Solitalea lacus: one gene and its partner. Each later gene encodes a partner of the first gene's protein in a complex. Links are inferred from orthologs where the notes say so. Each region holds a gene or a part of one and is shown in the gene's direction. Other genes may lie near its edges.

The links.
Region 2: the proteins of pheS (region 1) and pheT are in contact, whole or in part, in a crystal structure (PDB 6P24), measured with the Escherichia coli proteins. The link is inferred for Solitalea lacus from one-to-one orthologs.

What each region holds. Positions count from the first base shown.
Region 1 is NZ_CP091740.1:965,547-971,173, forward strand. What follows is about bases 1-2,771. They hold pheS (phenylalanine--tRNA ligase subunit alpha), read left to right. Parts: upstream 1-752; coding sequence 753-1,790; downstream 1,791-2,771. Other genes in these bases: recJ (single-stranded-DNA-specific exonuclease RecJ), read right to left, coding at 1-390; L2B55_RS04120 (TetR/AcrR family transcriptional regulator), read left to right, coding at 1,803-2,387; rlmD (23S rRNA (uracil(1939)-C(5))-methyltransferase RlmD), read left to right, coding at 2,771-2,771. In the rest of the region: more of rlmD, read left to right, coding at 2,772-4,180; L2B55_RS04130 (hypothetical protein), read left to right, coding at 4,221-4,592; L2B55_RS04135 (phosphoribosyltransferase family protein), read left to right, coding at 4,646-5,152; pepT (peptidase T), read left to right, coding at 5,211-5,627.
Region 2 is NZ_CP091740.1:1,421,254-1,425,164, forward strand. The notes cover bases 354-3,447. They hold pheT (phenylalanine--tRNA ligase subunit beta), read left to right. Parts: upstream 354-741; coding sequence 742-3,153; downstream 3,154-3,447. Other genes in these bases: L2B55_RS06005 (TonB-dependent receptor), read right to left, coding at 354-495; L2B55_RS06015 (hypothetical protein), read left to right, coding at 3,279-3,447. Outside these bases: more of L2B55_RS06005, read right to left, coding at 1-353; more of L2B55_RS06015, read left to right, coding at 3,448-3,569; L2B55_RS06020 (cell division protein ZapA), read left to right, coding at 3,591-3,884.

The sequences.
Region 1 (5,627 bases):
ATAATCTATGCCTTGGAAGGAAATGCCATAGCCTTCTTTATAACGATCGGGAATATAGTAGTCGAGATGATTGTAGAATTTGCGGAAGAAGCTATATACCAATGAAACGGAAGTTGTACCGTCAACATCGTAATCGCCATAAATCAAAATTTTTTCGTTCGATTTAATGGCAGCTTCAATGCGTTCAATTGCACTCTCCATATCCTTCATTAAAAAAGGATCATGAAGATGGTTGATGTCAGGCCTGAAAAAACACTTGGCTTCTTCAAAAGAAGTAATGCCTTGTCGCTCCAATAACTGGGCAATAATAGGGGAAACATTCAGCTCCTGAGTTAGTAAGTCAATTACTTCATTATTATAATCCGAATGTGTGATCCACCTTTTGTCCATAATTATTTCAAGGGGGTAAAAATAAGAGTTTTTACGGAATCTATTTTTTGTCCCAGAGGCTTAATTTATTTTACTTGGGCTTAATATGAATCATTTAGTTGATAAACAGAAGTGAGATGGTGATTTTGTGGAAAAAAAGAGAAAGTGGAAAGAAAAACTCTGAGTCTTTTTAGATGTTGGTTTCCCATGGAAATTTGTATGAAAATGCCAGGACTTGTTTAAGTTTTTGTTAACAGATTGTGGTTTTTGTTGGGTGAGTCTTATTGTAAATAGAGTTGAGTTAACTGTACTTCTTTGGTTTTGGGTATATTTTGTGGCGAATTGAATGTAATTCAGATGTGTAAAAATTTTATCTTTGCCGCATGCAATCGAAAATTGAAGGTTACATAGCGGAAATCAACGCATTTACTCCGGCCAATGCCGACGAACTAGAGCAGTTTCGGATTAAGTTTTTAGGTAGAAAAGGAATTATTGGTGATTTGTTTGAAGAATTTAAGCAAACTACCCCGGAAGAAAAGCGGGCTTTAGGTAAAGTATTAAATGAATGTAAGCAGGCGGCTGAAGCAAAAGTGCTTGAATTTAAAGAGCAGTTTGAAAATCATCAGCAACAGCAAAGTAGTATTGATTTAACCTTACCTGGGAATCCGGTGAATATTGGATCCCGTCATCCAATATCACTCGTGCGCAAAGAAATTGTTGAGATTTTTTCGCGCATTGGTTTCAATGTAGCTGAAGGACCGGAGATTGAAGACGATTGGCATAACTTTACGGCATTGAACTTCCCTGAAGAACACCCTGCTCGCGATATGCAGGATACCTTCTTCATTCAAAAAAATACAGGTTCGGATAAGGGAGATATTGCCCTTCGTACTCATACTTCATCAGTACAGGTACGTATGATGGAAAACGGTAAACCGCCGTTTAGAGCCATTATGCCGGGACGAGTGTTCCGTAATGAAGCTATATCGGCCCGTGCTCACTGTATCTTCCATCAGGTAGAAGGTTTGTATATTGACGAAAACGTTTCGTTTGCGGATTTAAAGCAAACGCTTTATTATTTCGTTCAGGAACTGTACGGCAAAGGTACAGAAGTTCGTTTCCGTCCATCTTTCTTTCCTTTTACCGAGCCATCGGCAGAAATGGATGTAACCTGTATGATCTGTGGAGGTAGCGGTTGTAATGTTTGTAAATACACCGGTTGGGTTGAGATTTTAGGATGTGGTATGGTTGATCCTAATGTGTTGGAGAATTGCGGCATCGACTCGAATAAGTATACCGGTTTTGCATTTGGTATGGGTATTGAACGAATTACCATGCTGAAATATCAGATCAAAGACCTACGACTGTTTTTTGAAAACGACGTTCGTTTCCTTAAACAATTCCAATCAGAAATTATTTAAGGATACCTGTAGATGGATGTTGATAAAATATCACTTAGTATAAAAAATGCAGCACAGCATTTATTTCGCCGTTATGGTTACCATAAAACCAGTGTGAATGAAATTGCAGCAAAGGCTAATTTGGCAAAAGCCACCATCTATAAATATTTTGAAAGTAAGGAATTGATCCTCAATGCAATTATCATGGATTATCTTGAAAAGCATATCCAGGAAATTGCAGATAGCGTTGATCCCAAGCAGTCAAAATTAAGTGTTGAAGAAATTTCAAGCCTTATATTAAAAACCAGCCGCCTAACTTACACTGCTTGTAATGAGTTTATCGGCTGGGATTTTATTCGTGAATCGGCAAATGCACAAGCTTTTCTTAAAAATCTTTCCACAGAGATTGAAAGTCTCATAATGGATTTGGTAATGAGGGTTCGTAATGTCGAAGATAAAAGTGACCAGGCACGTCGTATTCAATTTTTAGTAACCGCCAGTAAAAGCATTGTGTTCTCCTTTGCCTTTACATCTGTTTCGGATGCTGATGTGAAAAAAAATTTCATTGCCTTCCGAAATGAAATCCTTCCTTATTTAATCAGAGGAGCTTTTGCATAAGTTTGTTGCATAGGTAAGTGTAATTGTTACACCATTTTTACAAATATACCGTTTTGGTTTTTGGTATAAATGTTTTATTTTTGCAGCATGAAATAAGCTCATTTCATTATGAGGCGAGAATTAAAAGACTTCTCACAAGAGCTTGAACAAAAAATTGAGCTTTATAATAAAACAAAGTGTAGCTTTTCCCGTTTCATAATTAGACTTTTCAAATTGTAAAGTTTCATAGATAAATTGGTTTAGGTTGAGCCCCGTATAGTAGAAATGCTGACGGGGTTTTCTTTTATGGTATATTCAGTTTGCCTTTAAAAGATGATTCGAGTTTTTCTTAGCTTAAACTAACAGTTTAACCACAGTCTTAAAAATTGTATTTTTGCAGCCTGATGGCAAAAAAGAAGTTTGAACCCTATATTGCAGAGGGAGTAGAAATAGTTGACATTGCACACGATGGACGTGCAATTGGTAGACACAATGATCGGGTAATTTTTGTTGATAAAGCAGTACCTGGCGATGTAGTGGATATTAATGTAACCTACAGAAGGAGACAGTTGTTTGAGGGGAAGGTAGATGTTTTGCATAAACCTTCTGAATATCGCGCCCAGCCTTTTTGTGAACATTTTGGTATTTGTGGTGGTTGCAAATGGCAACATTTAACCTATGAAGGTCAGTTAAAATATAAACAAAAGCAGGTTGTAGACGCCCTGGAGCGCATTGGAGGTTTAAGTACGGAAACACTTACTCCGATATTGGGTTCAGAAAAAACAGCGTATTACCGCAACAAAATGGAATTCACTTTTTCCAATAAGCGATGGCTTACGGAAGAAGATATGGACAATCGTCACAACCTGGAGCAGACCGAAGCTTTAGGCTTCCATGTTCCGCAACGTTTCGATAAGATTATTGATATTGAACATTGCTATTTGCAGCAAGATCCTTCCAACTCAATCAGAAATGCAGTAAGAAGCTATGCCTTGGAACATAAACTCGAATTTTATGATCTTAAAGAGCATCATGGTTTTTTACGTAATCTAATCATTCGTACTGCCAGTACCGGCGAGCTGATGGTGATTGTTGTTTTTGCCAGAAACGATGAGGATACTATTAATGGCTTGATGAATTATATTGATAACCATTTCCCTCAAATAACTTCATTGTTATATATCGTTAATCAAAAAAGGAATGATACCATTTTTGATCAAGAAGTGATTACCTTTAAAGGTAACGATCATATTTTTGAAGAAATGGAGGGGATTAAGTTCAAAATTTCTCCTAAATCTTTCTATCAAACCAATTCGGAACAAGCCTATAATCTATATAAAATAGCACGCAATTTTGCTGATTTTAAAGGCGATGAATTGGTATACGACTTATATACAGGCGCCGGAACTATTGCAAACTTTGTTGCCCGAAAAGTAAAACAAGTAATAGGGGTTGAGTATGTGCCAGATGCCATTGAAGACGCCAAAATCAATTCTGCCATAAATGGAATTGATAATACTTTGTTTTATGCAGGCGACATGAAGGATGTGCTTAATGCTGAGTTTATTGCCCAGCATGGCAAGCCTGATGTGGTAATTACCGATCCGCCAAGGGCTGGTATGCATGCTGATGTGGTTGCCCGTATTAACGAAATGGAGCCCGAAAAGATTGTGTACGTAAGTTGTAATCCGGCCACGCAAGCTCGTGACTTAGCTTTATTAAGTGAAAAATACGAAGTTGCGAAAATTCAATCGGTTGATATGTTCCCACAAACCATTCACGTTGAGAATGTAGTATTGCTAAAAAGAAAATAATGAACTACATAATGAGGGCAGACTCATTCAGAATAGTATTATGCAGTTAGAAAACGAACAACAACCCCAAGGTCCGAGTCCATTAATTGGTTTGGAAAAGGATCTTAAATTATATAATGAGGCAATTAAAGAAGTAGCGCTTGATATTATTGAGGCTAAATTTTCGGATTTTCCAATTTTTGTAGCACATCAGCATGAAGTAAGTCTGGGACAAACTATCCTGAGCAGCAAAGAGCTGAAGACCTCATGGAATATTAATGCTTCAACGCTTGAAGAGTTTACTGAGAAGAATATTATTGCAAAAGAGCGTCAGGAATATTTTGTGAACAACTACAAAGACCCTAAACAATACATGTGCTTATTTGTAGTAATTCCTGAAGGGGCTAATTTTGTTTTTTATCCGTATAAGTAAACCTATTGGCAATTGCACTATTTACCGTTATTTTTAACTCCTAAATTTTACTCATGAGTGATAAAATAAAGATTCTCGATAAAAAACAGATACAGCAAAAAGTTGATCGTATAGCGTATCAGATTTTTGAAGATAACTTTGATGAAAAGGAGATTGTTCTTGCAGGTATCGTTCCGCGTGGGAACACTTTGGCTGCCCGTTTAAAAAAGGTTATTGAATCAATAGGAGATATAAAAGTAACATTGGTAAATATTGAGTTGGAGAAAACCAGCAGCTCGTTAAATGCCAAAACCGATCTTCCTATTGAAGAATGCGCCAATAAAGTAATTGTAGTGGTTGACGATGTGCTGAATACTGGTCGTACATTAGTGTACGGACTAGGAATATTTCTTAATATTCCAACCAAAAAAGTGCGTACTGTAGTATTGGTTGATAGAAGTCATAAGCTTTTTCCTATACACAATGATTTTGTAGGGCTGGAACTTTCAACGGTTGCTCAAGAACATATTGATGTGGTTTTGGGCATTGAAGGTCAGGAAGATGCCGTATACCTTGTTTAAAATTTAAACCATAGTTTATTCTATGGGCTATGGTTTCTTTTATATCCCAATAAATTTTATGAACAATTATAAATTTACCGTTACCGAGCGTTTTATGCGTTACGTTCAGGTTGATACTCAATCTGATCCGCATTCAACAGCCGCACCTACTACCCAAAAACAGAAAAATCTAAGCCGCATTTTAGTTGAAGAGCTAAAAGCAATGGGCATTGATGATGCTCATTTAGATGATTTCGGCTATGTATATGCAACCATTCCTGCTACGAGTGAAAAGAATGTTCCGGTTTTGTGTTTTTGTTCACATGTAGATACTTCGCCGGATTGTAGCGGAGCCGGAGTTAAGCCAATCATTCATAAAAATTATCAAGGACAAGATTTAGTGTTGCCTGATGATCCTTCTCAAGTTATAAAAAAAGCAGATCATCAAGATTTGGCCGAACAAATTGGCAATGATATTATTACCGCCAGTGGAACT
Region 2 (3,911 bases), 460 kb from region 1 along the record:
GCTTAATTTATTTACCTGTTGCTCTTCGATAACCTTACTGTCAACAATGGCTACTGCCTGAGGTAAATCCATTGGTGCAATGTCAGTTTTACCAACCGATACAAGTTTTTTATTTGCTCCTCTTGAACCAGTCACCACTACTTCTGCTAATTTGCTTGAAGATTCAGTTAGAGTGATCTCGACGGATGCCGTTTGCCCTGCAATTACATTTACTGTTTTTTCCTGTGGATTAAGACCAACAAAAGTTACTAATAGTGTGTAGGAACCCTCTTTTATACCTTTCAACAAAAAAGAACCTGAATCATTGGCGATTGTTCCTTTGTTAACCTCTTTAAGGATAATGTTTACCGTTGCCGCTGGATTGCCATCGCTGGTTTTAACAGTTCCTGAAATGCTTCCATTTTTAGTCTGAGCTTTTGCACCAAAACTAAAAAAGAGCATTATAAAACCTACTATATAGGAAAGAGAGGTAGATTTGTAGTTGTTATTATACATTTTAGTAAGTGTTATTTGTATTAAATCTAAATTAGGCACAAAGGTATAAATCGAATTGAAGTTGGCAAATATTATTTGTAATTAATCTAAATAACTTTGAGTGAGATCTATTTGTGTTGAAACTGCTTGCTTTTAGAGTATGGAGTTAGATTAAACTACCATCGTTTTTTGGTCTTAGTTGGCGTTCTAAAGATGTAGCGTCAAATTTTTTCCTATTTTTGCGCTTCGCCTAAAAGCGTTAAACACATGAAGATTTCTTATAGCTGGTTAAAACAATATATTAATACAGAATTAAGTCCTGAGGAGATCTCAAAAATTCTTACTAACACAGGATTAGAAGTTGAAAGTCTGGAGAAAATTCAGACCGTTCCTGGAGGACTAGAAGGGCTCGTGATTGGCCATGTTACTTTCCGTGAAAAACATCCCAATGCTGATAAGTTAAGCGTTACAAAAGTAAATGTTGGGGGAGAGCGTGAGTTGGATATTGTGTGTGGTGCTCCAAATGTGACTTCCGGACAAAAGGTGGTGGTGGCTACGGTTGGTTGTACGGTTTATCCAAGTTCGGGTGAGCCATTTGAAATTAAGAAAGCCAAAATACGTGGTGAGGTTTCAGAAGGAATGATCTGTGCCGAAGATGAAATTGGTTTGGGTGAGTCGCACGCAGGAATTATGGTATTGCCGGAAGACGCACCTATTGGTATGCCGGCAAAGGAGTATTTCAAAATAGAAGATGATTACTGTTTTGAAATAGGCCTAACACCAAACCGCATAGATGCAGCCTCGCATATTGGAGTGGCTGGTGATATTGCAGCCTTTCTGAAAAGTCAAGTGATCCTTCCTTCGGTTGATGGGTTTAAGGTTGATAACCATGACTTAACGATTGGAGTTGAGGTGGTTGATGCTGAAGCCTGCCCTCGTTACTCAGGAGTAACCATTTCGAACGTAACCGTTAAAGATTCTCCTGAATGGTTGCAAAATAAACTACGTGCCATTCACATCAGACCGATCAATAATATAGTGGATGTGACCAATTTCGTTTTGCATGAAACTGGCCAACCATTACATGCTTTTGACGCTGCAGAGATCAAAGGCAATAAAGTAATCGTTCGCAAAGCTGCTGAAGGTACGAAGTTTGTAACTTTGGATGGCGTTGAACGCATCCATTCTGCTGAAGACCTGATGATCTGCAATGCTGATGAAGAAATGTGTATTGCCGGAGTTTTTGGAGGATTACAATCAGGGGTGAAGAACGAAACCAAATCTATATTCCTTGAATCTGCATATTTCAACCCTGTTTTAGTTCGTAAAACCGGTAAACGTCATAATCTCAAAACGGATTCATCATTCCGATTTGAGCGTGGTACCGATGCTAATGCAACTGTTTTCGCATTAAAACGTGCTGCTTTGCTGATTAAAGAAGTGGCAGGAGGTTCAATTTCTTCGGAGGTTGTTGATATCTATCCTACGGAAGTTAAAAAAGCTGAAGTGGAGATCACTTATAAAAATGTGCATCGTTTAATCGGTAAACAAATCCCTGCTGAAGAGATCAAATCAATACTCGCTGCGTTGAACTTTGATATTTTAGCCGAAAATATCGATGGATTACATGTAGGAGTACCCACCAATAAAGTGGATGTTACACGCGAAGTTGATGTTATTGAGGAGATTTTGCGTATTTACGGATACAATAACATCGAAATTCCAACAATACTTAACTCATCTTTGTCATTCGCTGTGAAGCCCGACAGAGAAAAGTTGCAAAATGCAGTTTCTGATTTCTATACGGCTAATGGCTTTAATGAAATCATGTCTAATTCATTAACCAAATCAGCCTATAGTCAGTTAACTGCAACAATTAGTTCTGAGGAAAACGTTGAGATTTTAAATCCATTGAGCAGTGATTTAGACGTGTTGCGTCAAACTTTATTGTTTTCGGGATTAGAAGCAATAGCCTACAATCAAAATAGGAAAAACGCTGATTTAAAACTGTATGAATTCGGCAAAATCTACAAAAAGACTGAAAATGGCTATTTTGAAGAACCTCGTTTAGCTCTTTTTGTTACCGGTCGTAAAGAACAGGAGCAATGGAATGCTACAAATGACCAGGTTGATTATTTCTCGCTGAAAGGTTTTGTTGATGCGCTTTTAACAAAGTTGAAAGTATCTGTTGTATCATCAGAGGTAGTTAAAAATGATTTGATTAGCGAGGGACTTACCTATAAAAAAGGTAAAAATGTAATTGTTCAGTTAGGTCAAATTAACAAAGCCATCCTTAAAAAGATGGATATCGACAAACCTGTCTTTTTTGCTGACATTAATTGGGAATATTTGTTAAAAGTACAGCTGAATAATAAGACAGAATATACAGAAGTGGCTAAGTTCCCTGCTGTTCGTCGAGATTTGTCGATGTTGGTTGATAGCTCGTTAAACTTTTCTCAGCTGAAAGATCTTGCATTTCAGGCTGAAAAGAACTTGCTGAAAGAGGTTAATATTTTTGATAAATACGAAGGTGATAAATTGCCACAGGGCAAGAAATCATATGCGTTGAGTTTTGTTATTCAAGATGAGGAGAAAACCCTTACTGATAAGCAAATTGACGCTATTATGCAAAAGTTGGTAACCGGATTTGAAAAACTGGGTGCTGAAATTAGAAAATAAGTTGTTTTATTGTTGTTATTAGTAGTCGGATTGGAAGTTCGAATAAATAAATTATCTTGAACAAGTGAATAAATAGTATTAATCGGTTTAAAAATTAGATTTATTTACAAATTACTAATAACTAAATGGCTGAACTGGTACGGACTCTCGAACAGCTCCAACAAAAGATGCAGAAACTAATGTTGATGCATAGCAAGTTGCAACAGCAACACGTGGCTCTTTTGCATGAATTGGAGCAGGTTAAAACAGAGTCAGAAAACCGAAAAGCCAAAATTTTGGAGTTGGAAGACAAGGTAAAAGTTGTCAGAATTGCGTCATCGTTATCAGCTGGTAATGAAAAGGCACTTGACATCCAGCAAAAAATTAACGAATTTGCGAAAGAAATAGACAGGTGCATTGTGCTTCTGACTAAATAAACTCGTGATTTAAATGCTCAAATGGGAGAAATTTCCATTAAAATAAATATTGCCGACAGGGTGTATCCGTTGCGTATTAACGCTTCTGAAGAGGAAACTGTAAGGAAAGCCGCCAAGGAAATTAATGACCGGATAAAGATGCTGATGCAAAATTATGAGGTTAAGGATAAACAAGATTTACTATCAATGTGCGTATTGCATTATGCAACAGCTGCTCTCAAATTCGATGGTAAACGTTTAATTGAAGATGATGGCATCTCCGATAAGATAGCTGAACTTGATCAACAGTTGAGCCAGTTTCTAGCTAGTCAGTAATTAATTATTGAGAGCAAAAACAAATTT